2 regions of the Streptomyces sp. WM6372 genome follow, and region 2 is predicted to be linked to the other one. Evidence: riboswitches for the same ligand, from Rfam matches in the RefSeq annotation. Region 2 holds a riboswitch; the other holds the start of a gene.

Region 1 (11,353 bases), on a different contig from region 2:
TCCAGCTCGACGAGCCGGCCCTCGTCCAGGACCGCACCCCGGCCGAGCTGAACGTCGCCGCGCGCACCTACCGTGAGCTCGGCGCCCTCACGGAGCGCCCGAAGCTGCTCGTCGCCTCCTACTTCGACCGGCTCGGCGAGGCCCTGCCCGTCCTGGCGAAGGCACCCGTCGAAGGCCTGGCCCTCGACTTCACCGACGCGGCCGCCGCGAACCTCGCCGACCTCGCCGCCGTCGGCGGGCTTCCGGGCAAGCGCCTGGTCGCGGGCGTGGTCAACGGCCGCAACATCTGGATCAACGACTACCAGAAGTCGCTGACCACGCTCGGCACCCTCCTCGGCCTCGCCGACCGCGTCGACGTCGCCGCCTCCTGCTCCCTCCTCCACGTCCCGCTGGACGCCGCCGTCGAGCGGGACATCGATCCGCAGGTCCGTCGCTGGCTGGCCTTCGCCCGCCAGAAGACGAACGAGATCACCACGCTGGCCCGCGGACTCGCCCGGGGCACCGATGCCATCGCCGCCGAACTCGCCGCCAACCGCGCCGACCTGGCCTCCCGTGCCACGTCCCCGGTCACCCGCGACCCCGCGGTCCGGGCCCGCACCGCGGCGATCACCGGCGCGGACGGCCGCCGGCCCCAGCCGTACGCCGACCGGGCGGCCGCCCAGCGCGCCCACCTGGGGCTGCCGCTGCTCCCCACGACGACCATCGGCTCCTTCCCGCAGACCGACGAGCTGCGGGTGGCCCGAGCCGACCTGCGGGCCGGGCGGATCGACACCGCCGGCTACGAGGAGCGGATCAAGGACGAGATCCGCGAGGTGCTCTCCTTCCAGGAGAAGACCGGCATCGACGTCCTCGTGCACGGCGAACCCGAACGCAACGACATGGTCCAGTACTTCGCCGAACGGCTGACGGGCTACCTCGCCACCCAGCACGGCTGGGTGCAGTCCTACGGCACGCGCTACGTGCGCCCGCCCGTCCTGGCCGGGGACATCTCCCGACCGGAGCCGATGACCGTGCGCTGGACGACGTACGCGCAGACGCAGACGGCCAAGCCGGTGAAGGGCATGCTGACCGGCCCGGTCACCATGCTCGCCTGGTCCTTCGTACGGGACGACCAGCCCCTCGGCGAGACCGCCCGCCAGGTCGGACTGGCCCTGCGCGACGAGGTCGACGACCTGGAGTCAGCCGGCACTTCGGTCATCCAGGTCGACGAGCCCGCCCTGCGCGAGACGCTCCCACTGCGCGCCGACGGCCACGCCGAGTACCTGGCGTGGGCGACCGAGGCGTTCCGGCTGACGACCTCGGGCGTGCGGCCGGAAACCCAGATCCACACGCACATGTGCTACGCGGAGTTCGGCGACATCGTCCAGGCGATCGACGACCTCGACGCCGACGTCATCAGCCTGGAGGCAGCCCGCTCGCACATGCAGGTCGCGACCGAGCTCGCCGAGCACGGCTACCCGCGCGAGGCCGGCCCCGGGGTGTGGGACATCCACTCGCCGCGCGTCCCCTCCGCCGCCGAGGCGGTGGCCCTGCTCCGCAAGGGGCTGGAGGCCATCCCGGCGGAGCGGCTCTGGGTCAACCCCGACTGCGGTCTGAAGACGCGCGGTTGGGCAGAGACCCGTGCCTCCCTGGAGAACCTGGTGGCCGCGGCCCGCGAAGTCCGCGCGGAGACCGGTAGCGCGGCCGGCTGACCTGCATGCGGGCCGGAACGTCAGTCTCCTGATGTTCCGGCCCGCCCGCCCGCGTCCCCGTCAGGCGGGGGTGTTCGGATGCGCCTTCCCGCTGGGAGGGCGGTCTTAGAAGGCGGTCCAGGTGAAGGCGACCTGGTCGCCGGCGTTGAGCTTGAACTGGCAGCCGCCGACCGGGGTCGGGGTGCCGTTGACGGATATGCTCCAGTAGGCGGAGCCGCCGCCGCTGACGTTCTTGATCGTGTCGACGGAGAAGTCGTCGAACGAGGCGTACCAGGTGCCGTCCCAGCTGAAGTAGTGCGTCTTCGCCGCGTCGTCCAGGGCGGCGGTCGGCGTGGGCACGGCGCTCGGGTTGGCCGAGCCGTTGGTCCCGTCGCACTTGTGCGTGCCGCCGGTGACCGTGGTGACGTCGTGGCCCTTGGTCTTGATCTTCCCCTTGAACAGCAGACCGCTCGGGCCCTGCACCGTGAGGTTGACCTTCACCGGGGCGTTCGTGTTCGGAACCGGCTTGGCGTGGGCGACCGCAGGCGCGGTGGCGAGCGCGAGCCCCAGGGCGGCGGACGTGACGAGGGTGCGGCGGACGAGGTTCGGGCGCATGAATTGCCTTTCGAGCCGGACGGGCACGCAGAGCTGCCCTGTCCGCCACGGCATCCGCCACTGGTGCCACGACCCCGCCACGGCGGGATCCGGCTGGATGGTGAGCCGGCGGCTCAAGGCTTCGCGCTGCAGACCATGACAGTGGGAAGCGGTACGAACCGCGTGCTGGGCTCTCCGACTCGGAGCACGGACGCGCTCCACACGGTTGCAGGTCAGCGCCGGATTCCCACCGACTTCCCCCAGGTCACACGGCGATTCAGTTGTCGCCCGATGCGGACCGGGCAGACGCATCGTACGGTCGTGACAGCGTGGTGACCAGTGGCCACTTTCCGGGGCGACGCGTCGCCGTCGAGATCGGACCGTCGCGGCACGAGCGGCATCAGGCCGCGCCGATACCGCGGCACGAGCGCCGCGAACCGGGCATGATCCACTGGACACCCACCGCCGGGGCACCTCGCGGAACCGTTCCCCGGAGATGCCGGGCCCCGATCGACACACCGGAGAATCGGCCGTGACCGGCATCGAATTCCTAGCCTCCTTCATCAGGACCGGGCGCCTGCACGGCATCGGCATCGGTTCCACCCTCGCCGAGGTCGGCCGGGCCCTGCCGTACCGCTGCGTCGACGTCGTCGATGAGGGCGGCGCGTCGCTCCGCCGCGACTACGGCTTCGTCGAGTTCTACTTCAACCCCGGGAGCGAGTGGGTGATGTCCGGCGGGTCGATCGAGCTGCACCGCCTCGCGAACGCCCCGGGGCGGGCGGCCCGATGGGGCGCGGGCACGGGCGTCGACTTCACCCCGTACACCGCCTGGGCGGACGTACGGGAGGCGCTCTCCGAGCTCCCTGCTGCCCCGGAACTCACGGTCACCGCCCAGGGCGGGTTCCTGGAGTACCGGGCGGAGACGTCCTGCGTCTCCCTCCTCGTCGTGGACGACGAGGAGGAGCGGAGGGGCCGTCACGTGGGGCACGGGGACCTGTGGAGTGCCGGCCTGTGGGCGCCCGTACGGCCGAACTGACCGTTCTGGGGAATCCTTCGAAGACCCCGGCGCGTTGACCGCTCGCGCGCAACCACGGCAGGCCGAGGCGCAGGATGTACGTGCCGGTGCTGTCGGTCAGGGCATCTCGTCGGGGTCGCAACTCGCCCGGCGCAGCCCGATCGTGCGCAGGGCCCGCATCAGGGCTTCGGAGTCTCCCTCGCGCACGACGTGGACGGCGCCCTCGACCGCAAGGCCGGACACGGCACGGGGCATGCGGTCGGCGGCCGTCCGCAGCACCACCCCGCTCGGCGGGTCCAGGGATCGCACCCCGCGGAACACGCTCAGGATGTCCGGGTCCGCGTCGAGGCTGTCGAGCCCGGCGGGCAGGGACAGGACGGTGATGTCGGGCAGCAGGAGGCGGGCGTGCGCGAGGGCGACGGCGGGGTCGTGGGCATGTGACAGAACCCGGAAGTGCGGATTGCGCTGGATGCCCGCGCGCAGGAGCTCCAGCTGCTCGCCGTCCGGCACGCCGACCACCAAAACCGTCATCACCTGTTCCATCCTGCGTTCCGGCACGCCGTGACGCGACCCGGGGCGCACGTGCACACGGCGGCGACCGCTCCCGATCCGCCCGGGCCGGCGCCCGCGGGGGCTGCCGGCTGATCGCCCGCGGGCGGCGACACTGGTGCCATGAGCCAGCACCGCTTCCCCGTTGACCTGACCGGCACCGACGACACCGGCGGCACCGCCGGCGCCCCGAGCCATCACCGCAAGCCCCAGTACCGCCACAGCCTCCGGTACGAGAACCCCGCCGGTGAAGCGTGGACCAGCCCCGAGGGGCACACGCGGCGCGCTCCCTCCGGTCTCACCGTCGTGACGTGTTCCTGCGGCCTCGCCACCGAGGCGCTCCCGAGCGATGACGCGCGGCTCGTCTACGAGGAACACCGCAACGTGATCCGCGACGAGACGATGCGCGACGATCTGCGGTAGGCGAGCCGGGCCCCCGGTCCTCCTCACGGGACTGCCCGTCCAGGCACCCCCGGAGCGGCCGGGCAGCACGCCGAGCGAAAACTGGTCGAATGCGGCAGGACAGTGCCGTAGGGTGGGGTTCACCGACGCCGGTAGCTCGCTGGGCTCATAACCCAGAGGTCGCAGGTTCAAATCCTGTCCCCGCTACTACCCGGAAGGGCCCGGATCCTCACAGGATCCGGGCCCTTCCGTCGTACGGAGGCGCTGTGGCCCCGGGGCGTGACGGGGACCCGCCCGCGGTGACGCCCGTCACCCGCTGCCGGCTCCGTCCCGGTTGTGGGCCGCGGGCCCGTACCGGCCCCGGTACGCCCCGGGAGGCATGCCCTCCCACCGGGTAAAGGCGCGGACCAGGGCCGTCGCCCCGCTCAGGCCGACGAGGGGGGCGATCCGGTCCAGCGGCAGGGGCGTGCTCTCCAGCAGCCGCCTGGCCCGGCCGTGGCGGGCGGTGTCGAGGAGCGCGCGCCACGAGGTGCCCTCCGCGTGCAGGGCCCTGCGCAGGGTCCGGACGCTGAGGTGGAGCTCCTTGGCGGGGCCCTCGGGGCCCGCGTCCTCCAGCGTGGCGTGCTCCAGCCACCGCCGCACGCGCTCGGCCACGGGCGCGGGCGCGGACAGCTGGTGCAGGAGCCGGTCGGCGTAGGCCCGGTGCAGGGCGTTGAGCGTCGGGTCGTAGAGGGGGCGGCGCCGGTCGAGGTCCTCGTTGGCGACCGTGATCGCGTTCTCCCGGGCGTCGAAGGTGACGGGGCAGCCCAGAACGCGGGCGTAGGGCTCCGCCGATCCCGCACGGGGATGGGCGAACGACACGGACAGGGGCGCCCAGTCGTCCCCGGCGATCCAGCGGGCCGCCCGCACCATGCTGCTGACGATCGCCTCCACCTGCTGGGGGTGCATGGCCGCCGGGTCGACGGTCGGCCGGTAGCGGATCCGGCTGGCGCCGCTGCGGCGGTCCAGGGACACCGTGCCCGCCTGGCTCACCAGGGGGTGGTAGCGCTCGGCCGCCAGAGCGGCGTCCGCGAGGCTGGCGCAGGTGAGGACGAGGTGGCCCATGATGTGCAGGCCTTCGGGCCGGATGCGGTCGCCCACGAGGAGCCCGGTGTGCGGGCCGGCGTCGCGGGCGCCGAGCACGGCGTCCCACAGCGTACGCATCTCACCGAACCCCAGCCGGTCCGTGGGCAGGGCCCAGGACGCGGACCCGACGGACCCGACGGACCCGATGGCCCCGGCGGACCCGACGGTGCCGTCCTCCAAGGCGCGCAGGACGGCGAGGGCGTAGCACGCGGTGACGGAGGGCGGCTCGATGGTGGACACGGCCGCCAGTCAATGCGGGCGCACCGACCCCGTCAACACCGTCCGCGAGGACGGCCGCCGGGGGCGGGTCGGGAGAGTCAACGGATTGGCCGCCGGAGTGAATGACGGCGCCGCGGGCCGCTTCTAGGGTCGGCCTTCGGACCCCGCGGGGGTCAGGGGCCCACGGAGCACCGGGGATGCGAGCTGCCCTGATCGCCACCGCTCAGAGGAGTACGCCGTGATTCTCTTCCTGCTCCCCGCAGGCGACTACGACCCGACCGAGGCGGCGGTTCCCTGGGCCGCACTGCGGGACGCCGGCTTCAAGGTGCGGTTCGCGACCCCGGGCGGGAAGGTCGCGCTCGCCGACCCCAGGCTCACGGACCTCGGCTTCTCCTGGCTGTCGCCCTGGCTGATGACCCGCCGCGCCGAGCTCGCCGCGTACCGGCGCCTCTGCGAGGACCCTTGGTTCCTCGCCCCTTCCTCGTACGCCGATGTCGACCCCGCCGACGTCACGGGCCTCTTCGTACCCGGCGGCCACGCCGCGGGCATGCGGACGCTGCTCGAAGACGCCACCGCCCAGCGACTGTTCGCCCGGGTCTTCACCCGGAACCTGCCGGTCGGGGCCGTCTGCCACGGCGTGCTGCTCGCCGCCCGGGCCAAGGATCCCGCCACCGGGCGCTCGGTCCTCCACGGCCGGCGGACCACGGCCTTGACGGCGCTGCTGGAGTTGACCGGGTGGAACCTCACGAGGCTCTGGCTGGGGCGCTACTACCGCACGTACCGCACCACCGTGCAGCAGGAGGTCACCGCGGCGCTCGCCGATCCGGGCCACTTCCTCACCGGCCCGCCGCTGCCCGTCCGCGACACCGCCGCCCGCCCCGGACGCGGCTTCGCCGTCAGGGACGGCAACTACGTCTCCGCGCGGTGGCCCGGCGACTGCCACCGCCTGGCGGGGGAGTACCTGGCCCTGGTCCGTGCCCATGAAGCGGAGCGAGCGGTGCGCGGGAACGGCTGATCGGCCCGCTCGCGCCGACCGGCGGCCGGAGACGATCTCCAAGTTGTCATGAACGCATCGTGAGAGGGAGGGATGGCGATGAACCGACGAAGAGTCTTCGGACGGAGCCGGTACCTGTTGATCGGCCTGGTCCTCGCACTGGCGGCACTGTTACTCGGTCCGGCGACCGCCGGCGCGGCGGCAGGCCCGCAGTGGTGGGAGCCCGTCGCACGCCCGGCCCCTGACTCGCAGATCAACGTCACAGGCGAGCCGTTCAGGGGGACCGACGCCCGGGGCCGGGTCCGCGGATACGTCGACGCGCACGTCCACCTGATGTCCAACGAGGGCTTCGGAGGACGGCTGGTCTGCGGAAAGGTCTTCTCCACGGCGGGGGTGGCGGACGCCCTCAAGGACTGCCCCGAGCACTACCCGAACGGCGTCCTCGCCCTCTTCGACATGATCACCAAGGGCGGCGACGGCCTGCACGACCCGAACGGCTGGCCGACGTTCCGCGACTGGCCGGCCCACGACTCCGCCACCCACCAGCAGACCTACTACGCCTGGGTGGAGCGGGCCTGGCGGGGCGGCCAGCGGATCCTGGTGAACGACATGGTCACCAACGGAGTCATCTGCTCGCTCTACTTCTTCAAGGACCGCGGCTGCGACGAGATGACCGCGATCAGGCTCCAGATCCAGAAGACGTACGAACTCCAGGACTACGTCGACGCCATGTACGGCGGCGCAGGCAAGGGCTGGTTCCGGGTCGTCACCGAGCCCGACCAGGCCCGCAAGGTCATCCAGGAGGGCAAGCTCGCCGTCGTCCTCGGGGTGGAGACCTCCGAACCGTTCGGCTGCAAGCAGGTGCTGGACAGTGCCCGCTGCACGATGGCGGACATCGACCGCGGCCTGGACGAACTGCACCGCCTGGGCGTGCGCAGCATGTTCCTCTGCCACAAGTTCGACAACGCCCTGTGCGGCGTCCGGTTCGACTCGGGCACCCAGGGCATGGCCATCAACGCCGGCCAGTTCCTGTCGACCGGCACCTTCTGGAGCACCGAGGCGTGCCCCGGCCCCGAGCACGACAACCCGATCGGCTTCGGGCTCGCCGCAGGCCCGGCCGCGGCCGAGGGCCAGGAGGAAGCGGGCGCCACCGCGACCGCCGTGAGCACCGCCGCCGCCGGGGCAAAGGAGGAGGCGGAGGCACGGGCCCGGATCCGGGACGCCCTGCCGGAAGGGGTCGAACTGCCGCGGTACGCCGGCTCCCTACAGGCGGCGCAGTGCAACCGCCGGGGCCTGACCGCCCTGGGCGAGTACGCGGTGCTGGGCATGATGAAGCGCAGCATGATGCTGGAGATCGACCACATGAGCGTCAAGGCGGCGAACCAGGCGCTGCGCGTGCTCGAAGGCGAGCAGTACGCCGGCGCCCTGTCCACCCACGGCTGGATGGACGACAACTGGACCGAACGGGTCTACCGCCTGGGCGGCTTCATCACCGGCCACATGTACGAGGCGCCCGCGTTCACCGCCGAGGCGCGCAGGCACGCCGCCCTGCGCGCCGAGTACGGCGCCGGGTACGGGATCGGCACCGACATGAACGGCTTCGCCTGGCTGCCCGGAGCCCGGGCCGCGGCCGGCGACCCCGTGCACTACCCGTTCCGCAGCCCCGACGGCGGTTCGGTCCTCGACCGTCAGGTGACCGGCGACCGTGTCTGGGACGTCAACACCGACGGCGGCGGTGCCCACTACGGCCTCGTACCCGACTGGATCGAGGACATCCGCGTCACCGGCGGCCAGGACGTGGTGGACGAGCTCATGCAGGGCGCCGAGGGCTACCTGCGGACCTGGGAACGCAGCCGCGGCCACACCACGCCCTACACCCCGCTCGTCCGCGGCTACCGCCCCCACTACGGCCACCTCGCCTCCCCGCGCCCCCTGCCCGGCGACTTCACCCACGAGGCGGTCTGGAAGGTACTGAGGGATCCCGCGCCCGGTACGGTCCGGCTCTACGAGTGCAAGGCGGCCAACCACTCGCTGCTGACGCCCGACCCGGGATGCGAGGGCCAGCAGCCCCTCGGCCCGGTCGGATACGTGTACACCACCGCGGTGCCCGGATCGGTGCCCCTCTACCGGTGCTACATCCCGTCCGTCTTCGACCACTTCGTATCCAACAGGCCCGACTGCGAAGGCCCGTACACCCGGGAAGGACTGCTCGGCTACGTCATGCCGGCCTAGCCGAGGGCCCGGTCGAGGTTGAACGCCGCGCTGATCAACGAGAGATGGGTGAAGGCCTGCGGGAAGTTGCCGAGCTGTTCGCCGGTCAGGCCGATCTCCTCGGCGTAGAGGCCGACGTGGTTCGCGTAGGTGAGCATCTTCTCGAAGGCGAGCCGCGCCTCCTCCAGCCGTCCGGCGCGGGTGAGCGCCTCGACGTACCAGAAGGAGCAGATCGAGAAGGTGCCCTCGGCTCCCCTCAGGCCGTCCGGGCTGGCTTCGGGGTCGTAGCGGTAGACCAGCGAGTCGGACACCAGCTCCGCGGTGAGCGCGTCCAGGGTGGAGAGCCATTTGGGGTCGGTGGGGGAGATGAACTTGGCCATCGGCATCATCAGCACCGAGGCGTCGAGCACGAGGTCGTCGAGGTGCTGGACGAACGCCCCTCGCTCGGGGGACCAGCCGCGCTGCATGATCTGCCGGTAGATCGCGTCACGGCTGCGCTGCCAGCGGGGGAGGTCCGCGGGCAGGCCCCGCCGGTTCGCCATCCGGATGGCCCGCTCGATCGCCACCCAGCACATCAACCGGGAGTACACGAAGTTCTTTCGTCCCCCGCGGGTTTCCCACACCCCGTCGTCGGGCTGGTCCCAGTGGTCGCAGAGCCAGTCCACCAGTACGCCGAGCTCCTCCCACCGGTCGCTGCTGATGGGCTGGCCCCACTTGTCGTAGAGATACACGGAGTCGATGAGCGCTCCGTAGATGTCCAGCTGGAGCTGCCCGGTCGCGGCGTTCCCCACCCGCACCGGGGCGGACCCCAAGTAGCCCTCCAGGTGGGGCAGTACCTGCTCGGGCAGCTCGCCGCGCCCGTCGATCCCGTACATGATCTGCAGTGGGCCGGCGGGGCCGCTGCCCCGCATGATGCCCCGCTCGGACAGGAAGCGCATGAACGCCTCGGCCTCGCCGGTGAAGCCCAGTCTGAGCATGGCGTAGACGCAGAACGCGGCGTCGCGGACCCATACGAAACGGTAGTCCCAGTTGCGTTCGCCGCCGATCTGCTCGGGCAGGCTGGTCGTCGGGGCGGCCACGATCGCACCGGTCGGGGCGTACGTGAGCAGCTTCAGCACGAGAGCCGAGCGGTGCACCATCTCCCGCCACCGTCCGTGGTAGCGCGAGCCGGCCAGCCAGTCGCGCCAGAACCTGACCGTCGTCTCGAACTGCTGCTCGGCCTCGGCCTGGGGGCAGGCCCGCGGGATGACGTCGTCGACGACCGGGTCGAGGGCGAACACCGCCGACTCGCCCTCCAAGAGCTTGAAGCCGGATCGTGCGTCGAGTCCGTCGCACTCCAGCGGCGCGGTGGAGGTCAGCGCCAACGACAGGCTCCCGGAACGGAAGACCACGGTGTGGGCGCCCCGCGCCTGTGCGGAGTGCGGTGCGGCGCCGTACCCGAAGCGGGGAGCCACGTGCGCCGTGAAGGGAAGCGATCCCCGTACGCAGATCACCCGGCGGATCAGCCGGTGCGGGGCTTGCGCGTCCGAGTCGTCGGCGACCGGCATGAAGTCCTGGATCTCGGCCACCCCGTCGGAGGCGAAGAACCGCGTGATGAGAACGTTCGTGTCGGGAAAGTAGAACTGCCGGGTCCGCGTCGGCACGTCGGCGGCGAGTTCGAACGACCCGCCCCGGTCCGCGTCCAGAATGGAGGCGAACACGCTCGGTGAGTCGAAGCGCGGGCAGCAGTACCAGTCGATGGTGCCGTTCGTGCCCACGAGCGCCGCGCTGTGAAGATCCCCGATGAGGCCGTGGTCTGCGATCGGCAGATAGGACGAGAGGCCCGTTCGTCCGAATCCGGCGTTCACGATACCGGCCTCCCTACGGCGGCAGGGCGCATGGTGCGTACTCGTGATGGTAGGACTTCCCGGCCACGGCTGCCATCGCGTCCGGCGGCGCCGCGGCCTCCCCCGCAGGCGGCGCGGCCCTCTCGCGTCGGCCTGGCCCGACCACCCGGAAGGCGCCGACCCGGCCCGGCCCTGCTAAGGTTTTATGTTCTAAGATGGTTGGTCATATTGCGACGAGGGGGTGCTCCCGATGGGCAGGAGGAGCATGCGCGAGGAGATCGTCGAGGCGGCGGTCGACCGGTTCCATGCCCGCGGGTTCAACGGGGCGGGCGTCAAGGACATCACCGACGGCGCGGGGGTCCCGAAGGGGTCGTTCTACAACCACTTCGAGAGCAAGGAAGCGCTGGCCGTGGTGGCCCTGGAGCGGTACGGCGAGAGCCGCCGGCTCCACGAGCTCACCGATGCGTCCGTCGATCCGCTGCTGCGGCTGCGGCGGCACTTCGAATTCCTCCGTGATGAGAACACCGGCCGGGACTTCGCCCGCGGCTGCCTCCTGGGAGGCCTCGGCACGGAGATGGCCGATCACAGCGACCTCATCCGCGAGGCGGTACGAACCGGCCTGGCGAGCTGGGAGCAGGCGCTCACGGCCCCGATCGCAGAGGCTCAGGAGTCGGGCAGGGTCACGGCGGCCACGGACCCGCGCACGCTCGCCCGGTTCATTCTGAACGCCTGGGAGGGGACGCTCATC
Region 2 (11,353 bases):
CGTGCCCGGCGCCGACGAGGAGGGCGTGGTCCGCTTCCTGCTGGCAGCGGGTGCGATCGGCCTGCTCTTCAAGGAGAACGCCTCGATCTCCGGCGCCGAGGTCGGCTGCCAGGGCGAGGTCGGCTCGGCCTGCTCGATGGCGGCGGGCGCCCTCGCCGAGGTCCTGGGCTGCACCCCAGAGCAGGTGGAGAACGCGGCCGAGATCGGCATGGAGCACAACCTGGGCCTGACCTGCGACCCGGTCGGCGGCCTCGTCCAGATCCCGTGCATCGAGCGCAACGGCATGGCGGCGGTCAAGGCCGTCACCGCGGCCAAGATGGCCATGCGCGGCGACGGCAGCCACAAGGTCTCCCTCGACAAGGTCATCAAGACCATGAAGGAGACCGGCGCCGACATGAAGGTCAAGTACAAGGAGACCGCCCGCGGCGGCCTGGCCGTCAACGTCATCGAATGCTGATGCCTTGATCCGGCACGCATGACGGAGGAGGGGCCCGGCGCGGTGCGCGCCGGGCCCCTCCGGCGTTCCACAACACGGTGAAATCGCAGGCCAATTGAGGTTTGCGGGGAGTTGATCACGCTTGAGGGCGAACCCTCCGCTGCGGGCTGGTTTCTCGATGATCACATGCGCCATGGTGATCACGTGACGTCGCGGCCACACCCCCGGCGGTCGGCCAACCGCCTTGGACCGCAGCCTTTTTGTGCACTGGAGGACCTCATCATGGCAAGCAACCGCAGCATCCGCGTCCTGGCGGCCGTCGCAGCGCTCCCCTTCGCCGTCGCGCTCTTCGCCGGCACGGCCCAGGCCGACAACGGAGCCGGTGCGGGCGTCTCGTCCGACGCCGCCGTCGCCGAGATCCTCGGCAGCGGGGTCGCCGGCGGCAACCTCGGCAACTCCTCCACCACCCAGCAGGTCGCCACGGGCTCCGGGGCGTCCAACCAGAGCAACGGCGCCCAGGCCAACGGCGCCGGCTTCACCGCCATCGGGCAGTCCAACGGCTCGTTCGTGTTCAACCCCGTCCCGTAACGGACCGGTGACGCGGCGGCCCGCCTTCCCCCCGGAGGGCGGGCCCCTTCGCGTTCCCGTCCCCGTTCCTGTGAGAAGACGGGCCCAGCGGCCCCCGGGGTCGGGACCTTCGGCCCGCCGGGGCGGCCGGGGGGTGGGCTAGCTTGCCCGGGAGGGCCCGCAAGCCGCCCGGCCGGGACACGACAGAGAGGCGCAGCGCATGGACGGCATCGAGTACCGCGTCCTCCCGCTCCGGCTGGAGGCCTCGCCCGAGCCCGTGCCGGTGTGCGGGGCCTTCACGTACCGCCGCGACCGGCCCTACGAGCTGGCGCTCGACTTCCGGGGGGCCGGGATGCACCTGGCGCGCTGGGTGTTCTCCCGGGACCTGCTGCTCGACGGGGAGATCTGCGCGACGGGCGAGGGGGACGTCCAGGTGTGGCCGCGGTGGCGGGGCGGGGAGCCTCGGGTCTTCCTCGCCTTCAGCAACGGCGCGCAGAGCTGCGTGGTGTCCGCCCGGGCGAAGGACGTACGGGCGCTGTGCCGGCGGCTGGTCGGGCTGGTGCCGCGGGGCGAGGAGCGGCGGCACTACGACCTCGACGCCGAGCTCAGCACCCTCCTCCCCCGGTAGCGGAGGATTCAGGGCTGTTTCTTTTGGTTTGCTCCGGTTTGGGTGCAACCATGAGCCCGCCGGGAGTGTCCTCAGCAGTGACACCGGTCCCCGCCTCCGAAGAATCAGGGGGACGTCATGAATCACCTCCACCGCCGGCAGCTCGTGGCACTCGCCACAGGTGCGCTGCTCACCGCCGGGATCACCCTCGCCGCGCCGGCCTCGGCCGCCGTCCGGCCCACGCCGCTCGTCGTGAACGCCCGCTGGGGCGGACACTGCACGTACGACCGCATCGTCATCGACCTGCGGGGATACGTTCCCCGGGCCACCGTCACCCGCGTCCCCCGGCTGGTCCACGACGGGTCCGGCGCACCCGTCCCGCTGACGGGGAAGTACTTCCTGGAGATCCGGCTGCATCCCGCCGCGGCGCACGACCGCACGGGCGCCGGCACGTACCGCGGGCCGAAGCTGGTCAGGATCCACCTGCCGCAACTGAAGGGCCTCGCCCTGACCGGCGACTTCGAGGGGTACGTGACCTTCGGCGCCGCCTTCGGCGCCAAACCCTCCGTCAGCTCCTTCACGCTGCACGGGCCCGAGCGGTTCGTACTGGACGTCGCGCACCGCAACGTCTGCCGCTAGGTCGTGGCCGCCGCTCGGGCCGGAGCCTCGTACGGGCCCGGGCGGCGCCGCCGCCGGACCGCACCCGTTCGGAACCGTTCGGGCCGGGTTGGTGCCGGTCCGTCCGTCCGACTAAGGTCATCTGGCCTTGGTGTTCGGGAAACCGGTGGAGAACCGGTGCGGCCCTCGCCACTGTGAACGGGAAGTCCGGCTCCATCCCGCGGGAGGCCACTGGGCGGCGCGGGAAGTTCCGCACCGCCCGGGAAGGCGGAGCCAGGGCATCAGCACCCGTGAGCCAGGAGACCGGCCGGGGCGCGTTGTCCATCCACGAGGTGCTGGAGAGGTCTCCCCACTCATGCATATAGCCGAGGGGTTCCTGCCCCCTTTGCACGCGGTCGCCTGGGGCGCCGCGTCCGCTCCGTTCGTCGTCCACGGTGTCCGCGCCCTCACCCGCGAGGTGAAGGCGAACCCGGAGAGCACGCTGCTGCTCGGGGCGTCCGGAGCGTTCACTTTCGTCCTTTCCGCCCTGAAGATCCCTTCGGTGACGGGCAGTTGCTCGCACCCCACCGGAACCGGACTCGGGGCGATCCTGTTCCGGCCGCCGATCATGGCGGTGCTCGGCACGATCACCCTGCTCTTCCAGGCGCTGCTGCTGGCGCACGGCGGGCTGACCACCCTCGGCGCGAACGTCTTCTCGATGGCGATCGCCGGGCCCTGGGCGGGCTACGGGGTGTACCTGCTGCTGAAGCGCTTCGACGTCCCGCTGATGGTGACCGTCTTCTTCGGCGCCTTCTTCGCCGACCTGGTCACCTACTGCGTGACCTCCGTGCAGCTGGCGCTGGCCTTCCCTGACCCGGGGAGCGGGTTCCCGGGCGCCCTCGCGAAGTTCGGGGGCATCTTCGCGGTGACCCAGATCCCGCTCGCGGTGAGCGAGGGGCTGCTGACGGTGCTCGTGATGCGGCTGCTGATGCAGTCGAGCAAGTCGGACCTGGTCCGGCTGGGCGTCGCGAAGCTGAGCGGTCGCAGCGAGCGGAAGGCGGCGGTCTGATGGGCATGAGCCGGAACACGAAGATCAACGGCCTGCTGCTGCTCCTGGTGGCGGCACTGGCGGTACTGCCGATCGCACTGGGGATGGGCGAGGGCAAGGAGGAGCCGTTCACGGGCGCGGACGCGCAGGCGGAGACGGCGATCACCGAGCTGAAACCGGACTACGAGCCCTGGTTCTCGCCGCTGTACGAACCCCCCTCCGGGGAGGTGGAGTCGGCGCTGTTCGCCCTCCAGGCGGCACTGGGCGCGGGCGTTCTCGCGTACTACTTCGGCGTCCGCAAGGGCCGCCGCCAGGCCGCTGCCGCTGCCGCCGCTGCCACTGGTGCCACTGCCGCGGGCGCCGCGAGTGCCGCTGGTGCCACTGGTGCCGCCGGTGCCGCCGCCGGCCCCACCGCGGAGTCGTAGGCGGTGCTGCCGATCGACGTGGCGGCGCACGGCAGTCGGTGGCGCCGCCGCCATCCGCTGGAAAAAGCCCTGCTGGGGTTCGGTCTGACGGTCACCGCCGTGTGCCTGCCGCCCTGGCCCGGCGGGCCCCTGGTCGCCGCCGCCACGCTGGCCGTGCTCCTCGGCCCGGCGGGCGTGGCCGGGCGTCAGCTGTGGCGGGCGTTCCGGATCCCGCTGGGCTTCTGCTTCACCGGCGCGCTGCCGCTGCTCGTCGCCGTCGGCGGCCCGGCCGGGTTCGTCTCACTCGCGCCCGACGGCCCCCGGCACGCCGCGGAGCTGCTGCTGCGGACCTCGGCGGCCTCCCTCGGGGTGCTGCTGTTCGCCTTCACGACGCCCGTCTCGGACGTCCTGCCCCGGCTGGTCCGGGCCGGGGTCCCGGCGCCGGTGGTGGACGTGGCCCTGGTCATGTACCGCATCGGTTTCCTGCTGCTGGACTCGATGGCCCAGGTACGGCGCGCCCAGGCGGCCCGTCTGGGCCAGTCCGGGCGGGCGGCGGTGTGGCGTTCGCTGGCCGGGCTCGCCGCGACCTCCTTCGTACGGGCCTTCGACCGCGCGGCGCGGCTCCAGGAGGGGCTGGCCGGCCGCGGCTACGACGGCTCGCTGCGGGTCCTCGTACCGGAGGCGGCCCTGTCGTGGCGGTTCCTGGCGGCGTCGGGGGCCCTCCTGGCGGCACTGATCACCCTGACCCTCACCCTGAAGGGGCTTTACCCGTGAACCCGTTGGACCGGTTGAACCCGTTGGTCGAACTGGCCGGCGCCGGCTACGCGTACGAGGACGGCCCGATGGTCCTCGCCGACGTCGACTTCTCCATCGCGCGGGGCCGGGCGCTGGTCCTGCTGGGCCGCAACGGCAGCGGGAAGACCACGCTGATGCGGCTGCTGAGCGGGGGCCTGCGGCCCGGCTCGGGGTCGCTGCGCCTCGACGGCGCGGCGGTCTCGTACGACCGGGCGGGGCTGACCCGCCTGCGCACGGCGGTGCAGCTCGTGGTCCAGGACCCGGACGACCAGCTGTTCGCGGCCTCGGTGGAGCAGGACGTGTCGTTCGGCCCGATGAACCTGGGGCTGCCGGCGGACGAGGTCCGCGCCCGGGTGGACTCGGCGCTCGCCGCGCTGGACATCACGACGCTGCGGGACCGCCCGACGCACCTTCTCTCGTACGGCCAGCGCAAGCGCGCGGCGATCGCGGGGGCGGTGGCGATGGCCCCGCGGGTGCTGATCCTGGACGAGCCGACGGCGGGCCTGGACCCCGACGGACAGGAGCGCCTGCTGGACGTCCTCGCGGGGCTGCGCGCGGCCGGCACCACGGTGGTGATGGCCACGCACGACGTGGACCTGGCGGTCCGCTGGGCCGACGACGCGGCGGTCCTGACCCCGTCGGGCATCCGCACGGGCCCGGCGGAGACCCTCCTGTCGGATCCGCGGCTCCTGGCCGCGGCGGGACTGCGCCAGGCCTGGTCCCCGGCGGTGGCGTCCTTCCTCCGCGCCCGCGCCCTCCTGGCCCCGCAGGCCCCGGGCCCGAAGACCCCGGAAGCCCTGTCCGCCTGGCAGTAGGGGTCTCCATGCCTCGGTTCTCCATGCCCCGGGTCTCCATCCCTAGGATGGCGGCATGTCGCTGCCGCACGCCATCCTCACCGCCCTGATGGAGAAGCCCTCGTCGGGGCTGGAGCTGACGCGGCGGTTCGACAAGTCGATCGGGTACTTCTGGTCCGCGACGCACCAGCAGATCTACCGCGAGCTCGGCCGGCTGGAGGAGGCGGGGCTGATCCGGGCGCTGCCCAGCGAGGTGCCCGTACGGGGGCAGAAGAAGCAGTACGAGGTCCTGGACGCCGGCAGCGCGGAGCTGGCGCGGTGGGTCGGCGAGATGCAGGACCCGAAGGCCATCCGGGATCCGCTGCTGCTGCGCATCCGGGCGGCCGCCGTGGTGGGGCCGAACGGGCTGGCCGCGGAGCTGCGGCGCCACCTGGAGCTGCACCGGAGGCAGCTGGCGGTCTACGAGGCCATCGAGGAGAAGGACTTCCCGCCGGGGCGGGACTCCGACGAGGACCGGCTGCGGCGGCTCGTCCTGCACGGCGGCACCGGCCTGGAGACGTTCTGGCTGCGCTGGCTGGAGGAGGCCCTGGCCGAGGTCGAGGACATGGGCTGACCGGCGCAGAGCCCCCGCCCGCCCGACAGGAGGGCGGTGCGGGGGCTCTGCGCAAGGGCTGGCTGGCTCTTACTTGTTCAGGGCGGCCCAGAACTCGTCGAAGCTCATGCGGCCGTCGCCGTTCGCGTCCTTGGCGGCGATCACGGCGTCCGCGACGGCGCCGGTGACGAACGCGTCGCCCATCGCCTTCATGGCCGCGCTGTACTCGTCCGCCGTGACGAAGCCGTCACCGTCCGCGTCGAACTTGCCGAACGTCGCCCGCGCGCTCTCGATGTCAGCCACTGGGATCCACCCCTTCTCGGTGCTTGTTGACCGGCCAAGGGTAGCGGCAGCCGGGCCCCGCCCCTCCCGCGGGTCCCGGCGCCGTGGCCTAGCGGAAGATCCCCGTGTGGCCGAGCGAGTAGCGGCCCGGCTGCGGGTAGACGGCCAGGCCGTGCGGGCCGCCGCCCACCCGGATCTTGGCGAGCTGCCGACCGGTCGCCGTGTCGATCGCGTAGACCTCGGAGTTGTAGCGCCCCGACAGCCACAGCACCTTGCCGTCGGCGGAGACACCGCCCATGTCCGGGCTGCCGCCGTCCGGCAGCTCCCACTTCTTCGTGAGCTTGTTCTGTTTGAAGTCGAAGACGGAGATGCTGCCCTCGCCCCGGTTGGAGATGTACATCTCCCTGGAGTCGCGGCTCACGTACAGGCCGTGCGTGCCCTTCCCGGTGGGCAGCAGCTTGGGGATGTCGAACTTGTCCCCGCTGAGCACCCACATGCCGTCCGCCATCATGTCCGCGACGTAGAAGGTCTTCCCGTCCGGGGAGACCTTCACGTCCTGCGGCATCGCGCCCTCGAACGGCAGCTTCTGCTGGCCGATGACCTCCATCTTCTCGGTGTCGACCTTGAGGAGCTCGCCGGAGAACTCGCAGCTCACGATGAAGTACCGGCCGTCGGCGGAGAAGTCCGCGTGGTTGACCCCGAAGCAGGTCACCGGGACCGTCTTCACCCGGTTCATCGTGTGCGGATCGCGGAAGACCAGCTCGCGGTCCATGGAGGCCATCACGACCGCGTACGTGCCGTTCGGCGTGAAGTACAGGTTGTACGGGTCGTGCACCTCGACCGGTTCGCCCGCCTCGCCGGTGGCCGGGTTGATCGGGGTGAGCGTGTGGCCGCGGTTGTTGTTGACCCACAGGGTCTTCATGTCCCAGGACGGGACGACGTGCTGGGGCTGGATCCCGACCGGGATGGTGTCGATGACCTTGTACGTCTTCGGGTCGATGACGGACACCGTGTTGGAGGTGGTGTTCGGCACGTAGACCCGCGACGGGAAGTCCTTGACCAGCGGCGAGAGGTTGTTCGGCCGGTCGGCCGCGTACACGTCCTTCGGGTCCAGGAGCGGCGGCATGCCGGCCAGGCCGGGCGGTACGGCCGGGACGGCCTTGACGGGCTGCCGGGCCGGGGCCGCGGAGCCGAGCGCCTCGGAGGGCTCCTTGTCGGCCGATCCGCAGCCGGCCAGGGCGGCGAGGACCAGACCGGCCAGCAGCACGGTGGCCTTCCGGGGAAGGCGGGTGGTCGTCATGAGGTCAGCAGCTCCGTGGTGGTCACCGCGCGCAGCTTCCGGCGCGCGAGTTCTTCGAGGAGGGGCGGCATCGCGTCGACCGTGTCCGCGTAGCCGAAGTGCAGGCTCACCACCGATCCGCCGTGGATCGTCCCGGTGACGGTGCGGATGACGGCCGCGGCGCCGGGCGAGGTGAAGTCGAGGGAGTCCACGTCGTACGAGAGGACGTGCGGGTAGCCCGCCCGCCGGGCCAGCTCCTTGACCAGCGGGGTGGCGTACTGGGTCTGGGAGGGGCGGAACCAGGTGCCGATGGAGCCGGTGAGCCGCTTCAGCCGCTGGGCGCAGCCGGTGATCTCGGCGTAGGCCTCCGCCTCGGGCATGTCGTTGATCGCGAGGTGGCGCTGGGTGTGGTTGCCGAGCTCGTGGCCGCCGTCCAGGACCCGGCGGGCCATGTCCGGGTGGGCGTCGAGCCAGCTGCCGATCGCCAGTACGGTGACCCGCGCGCCCGCCCTCTCGGCCTCGGCCAGTACGGCCCGGGCGATGGCGGGGTCCCCGTTGCCGTGGAAGGTGAGGGCGACCCGGGGGCGGTCGCGCGGACCGTGCGCGATCTCGTCGGGCTGGCCGGGGAACCGGCGCGGGGCGGCGGCGGCCCGGACGGGCGCGGGTTTCGCCGAGGGCGCCACGGCGGGCGGGCCGGCGGGCGTACGGGCGTCCGTGCCGCAGGCGGCGGTGAGGGCGCCGACGGCGGCCGCGGCGCCGGCGCGGAGGGCGGATCGGCGGTCCGGGTAGCAGAGCACCCGCCCATTTAAGGGGTGGATGCTGTGGAAGATAACGATTGACCCATTTCGGGACCTTCATCGGAGTGCACCCGGACGAGGGAGCGTCCGGTATCCGATCAATGAATCACACGGAGCGGTGGATAGTTATTCATCGAATGCGAGGTGAGTGGCCCACCTCACCTAGGATTCAACCCGAAACTCTTACTATTTGCACACTTATGTCCAGGTTGGGACTTTTGGCGTTTGGTCGCCCGTCTGCCATAGTCGGAATCACGGCTTCCCCATTGACCCGAGCGAAGTCGCCACGCCGAGGATCACACCCCCTTCGATCCTCGGCGCACCCATGAAGCCCCCACGACGCCCCACCACGGCGACCGGGGGCTTCAGGCGTTTCGGGGGACGGCGCCCGCAGGGGGACAGCGCCCGCACGGGGGCGGTCAGCGGTCGGCGACCCGCATCTCGAACCAGGTGATCTTGCCGCGCGGCAGCAGGTCGGCGCCCCAGCGGTCGGAGAGCTTGTCGACGAGGAAGAGCCCCCGCCCGGTGGTGTCCAGCTCGTGCACCGGCATCAGGCAGGGCAGCCCGCGCGAGGGGTCGCGCACCTCGATCCGGATCCAGCCGCGCCGCCGGTGCATCCGTAAGCCGAAGGACCGGGCGCCGGTGTGCCGCACCGCGTTGCCGACGAGCTCGGAGACCAGCAGGACGGTGTGCTCGGACACCTGCGGGGAGAAACCCCAGAAGCGGATCACCACGTACTGGGCGAGCCGGCGGGCCGTGCTCGCCGACTCCGGCATGGACGGCAGGTTCACTTCCACCTCAGCCGGGTTCCCGTACAACTCCAGTGCCTTGAGACCCTGTTCGTCCTCAAGAGCCGCCGTCAGCCGTACGGCGGAAGCGCTGTTGCGCTGCCGCGGCTGTTCCACACCCTCCAGGCCCGCCATGGACCCATCATGGACGGCCGATGTGCCCGCACGGGCCGTTCCTCAGGAAAACACCCCCCGGAATCATTGATTCCAAGGGGGCGTTCCGTCATATGCGCGGGGCAACCGGAGAGCCGTGGGACCACCCTGATCTGCGGTGACCCACCGCTCCCGGAAGATCACCCGGAGTGGATCTCCACCGCTCCTTAAGGCTCCCTTAAGGCCTGGCTAATCCACCCCTAGGGAGGACCAACGGCTTTCCGGCTAGACGAACTTCGCCTTGCCCGGGCCCTCCTCGACGAAGCTGCGCATGCCGCGCTCGCGGTCCTCGGTGGCGAACAGGCCCGCGAACCAGTTGCGTTCGATGGTCAGGCCGGTGTCGATGTCCGCCTCCAGGCCCGCGTCCACGCACTCCTTGGCGGCGCGCAGCGCGATCGCCGGGCCCTGGGCCAGCTTGGCGGCCCAGGCGTGCGCCTGCTCGTACACCTCGGCGGCGGGCACGACGCGGTCCACGAGGCCGAGGGCGAGCGCCTCCTCGGCCTTGACCATGCGGCCGGTGAAGATCAGGTCCTTGGCCTTGGACGGGCCGATGAGCCGGGACAGCCGCTGGGTGCCGCCGGCCCCCGGGATCAGGCCGAGCAGGATCTCGGGCTGGCCGAGCTTCGCGTTGTCGGCGGCGATCCGGTAGTCGGCGCACAGCGCGAGCTCGCAACCGCCGCCGAGGGCGTAGCCGGTGACGGCGGCCACGACGGGCTTGGGGATCCGGGCGACGGCGGTGAACGCGTCCTGGAGCGCGCGGGACCGGGCGACCATCGCCGCGTGGTCCATCGTCTGCATCTCCTTGATGTCCGCGCCGGCCGCGAACACCTTCTCGCCGCCGTAGATGATCACCGCGCGTACGTCGGCCCGGTCGGTGGCCTCCACCGCGAGCTGGCGCAGCCGGTCCTGGGTGGCGATGTCCAGGGCGTTCATGGGCGGCCGGTCCAGGCGGAGGGTGCCGACGCCTTCGGAGACTTCGAGAGAGAGGGTCATACGCGGAAGGTTAGCGGTGGCTAACGCGAGTGGCCCGGTGCCGTGGGTCACAGCACCGGGCCACTCGACTACGTACGGGGGAGGACTACTTGATCCACTCCGCCCAGTCCATGTTCCAGCCGTTGAGGCCGTTGTCCGGGGCGATCTGCTTGTCCTTGGAGTTCTTCACGATGACGACGTCGCCGATCAGCGACTCGTTGAAGAACCAGGCGGCCGGCTGGTTGCCGTCACCCGCGCCGCGGACGTCCTTGAGGCCCACGCAGCCGTGGCTGACGTTCTCGGAGCCGAACGTGCCCGAGGAGGCCCAGTAGTTGCCGTGGACGAAGGTGCCCGACTGCGACAGGCGCATCGCGTGCGGGACGTCCGAGATGTCGTACTCGCCGCCGAAGCCGACGGTCGCGCCGTTCATCCGGGTCACCTTGTACTTCTCGCTGATGACCATCTGCCCGTTGTACGTGGTCGTCGACGGGGCGCCCGCGGTGATCGGGAGGTCCTTGAACACCTGGCCGTCACGGACGACCTGCATCGTGTGCTCGCTCGCGTCGACCGTGGAGACCTGCGAGCGGCCGATGGTGAAGGTGACCGTACGGGTCTGCTTGCCGTAGACGCCGGGACGGCCTTCGACGCCGTCGAGGGCGATCTTCACGGTGACCTTGGTGCCCGCCGCCCAGTACTTCTCGGGGCGGAAGTCGAGGCGGTCGTTGCCGAACCAGTGGCCCTCGACCGGGACCGACGGCTCGGCCGTCACCGAGATGGCCTTCTCGACGGCCTCGGTGTTGGTGATGCCGCGGGTGAAGTTGAACGACACCGGCATGCCCACGCCGACGGTCTCGCCGTCCTCGGGCGTGTAGTGGCCGACGAAGGTGTTGGTCGGGGTGAGGGTGGTGAACGTGGTGTCCTTGGCGGACTCGCGGCCGGCCTCGTCCTTGGCGACGGCGTGCACCTTGTACTCGGTGGCGGCGGCCAGGTTGCGGGCGGGCTCCCAGCTCGCGCCGTCCTCGGCGAGCTTGCCGTCGACGGCGTTGCCCTTGGTGTCGGCGACGGTCACCGTGGTGAGCTTGCCGCCGGTGCTGGTTATCTTCAGGATGCCGCTGGTCGCGACCTCCTTGGCCCCGTCGTCCGGCTTGACGTTGACGACGGCCTTGGACGCCTCGGTGCCGTTCTTGCCGCCTCCGCCGGCGCCGCCGTTGTCGCCGCCTCCCCCACCCGTGTTGCCGCCTC

The links. Region 2 has a riboswitch for cobalamin ahead of ADK52_RS10615 (energy-coupling factor ABC transporter permease). Riboswitches for the same ligand answer to the same signal wherever they lie in the genome.
Region 1: it holds a riboswitch for cobalamin, as region 2 does, so the genes downstream of both, ADK52_RS18250 (DUF4430 domain-containing protein) here and ADK52_RS10615 (energy-coupling factor ABC transporter permease) in region 2, are expected to answer to the same signal.

What each region holds. Positions count from the first base shown of each region.
Region 1 covers NZ_LGDB01000183.1:133,504-144,856, reverse strand. The annotation lists gene metE (5-methyltetrahydropteroyltriglutamate--homocysteine S-methyltransferase) at 1-1,691, shown strand, start outside; gene ADK52_RS18250 (DUF4430 domain-containing protein) at 1,797-2,285, opposite strand; cobalamin riboswitch at 2,432-2,570, opposite strand; gene ADK52_RS18245 (hypothetical protein) at 2,797-3,300, shown strand; gene ADK52_RS18240 (hypothetical protein) at 3,397-3,810, opposite strand; gene ADK52_RS18235 (hypothetical protein) at 3,952-4,251, shown strand; tRNA gene ADK52_RS18230 (tRNA-Met) at 4,363-4,437, shown strand; gene ADK52_RS18225 (AraC family transcriptional regulator) at 4,540-5,595, opposite strand; gene ADK52_RS18220 (type 1 glutamine amidotransferase domain-containing protein) at 5,813-6,589, shown strand; gene ADK52_RS40215 (membrane dipeptidase) at 6,668-8,800, shown strand; gene ADK52_RS18210 (glycoside hydrolase family 15 protein) at 8,797-10,626, opposite strand; gene ADK52_RS18205 (TetR/AcrR family transcriptional regulator) at 10,871-11,353, shown strand, end outside.
Region 2 covers NZ_LGDB01000115.1:195,806-207,158, reverse strand. The annotation lists gene ADK52_RS10635 (L-serine ammonia-lyase) at 1-457, shown strand, start outside; gene ADK52_RS10630 (hypothetical protein) at 719-1,024, shown strand; gene ADK52_RS10625 (SsgA family sporulation/cell division regulator) at 1,224-1,631, shown strand; gene ADK52_RS10620 (AMIN-like domain-containing (lipo)protein) at 1,749-2,249, shown strand; cobalamin riboswitch at 2,361-2,555, shown strand; gene ADK52_RS10615 (energy-coupling factor ABC transporter permease) at 2,584-3,276, shown strand; gene ADK52_RS10610 (energy-coupling factor ABC transporter substrate-binding protein) at 3,282-3,680, shown strand; gene cbiQ (cobalt ECF transporter T component CbiQ) at 3,684-4,433, shown strand; gene ADK52_RS10600 (energy-coupling factor ABC transporter ATP-binding protein) at 4,439-5,269, shown strand; gene ADK52_RS10595 (PadR family transcriptional regulator) at 5,325-5,861, shown strand; gene ADK52_RS10590 (EF-hand domain-containing protein) at 5,931-6,143, opposite strand; gene ADK52_RS10585 (YncE family protein) at 6,232-7,422, opposite strand; gene ADK52_RS10580 (polysaccharide deacetylase family protein) at 7,419-8,198, opposite strand; gene ADK52_RS10575 (ATP-binding protein) at 8,618-9,121, opposite strand; gene ADK52_RS10570 (enoyl-CoA hydratase/isomerase family protein) at 9,365-10,132, opposite strand; gene ADK52_RS10565 (L,D-transpeptidase) at 10,218-11,353, opposite strand, start outside.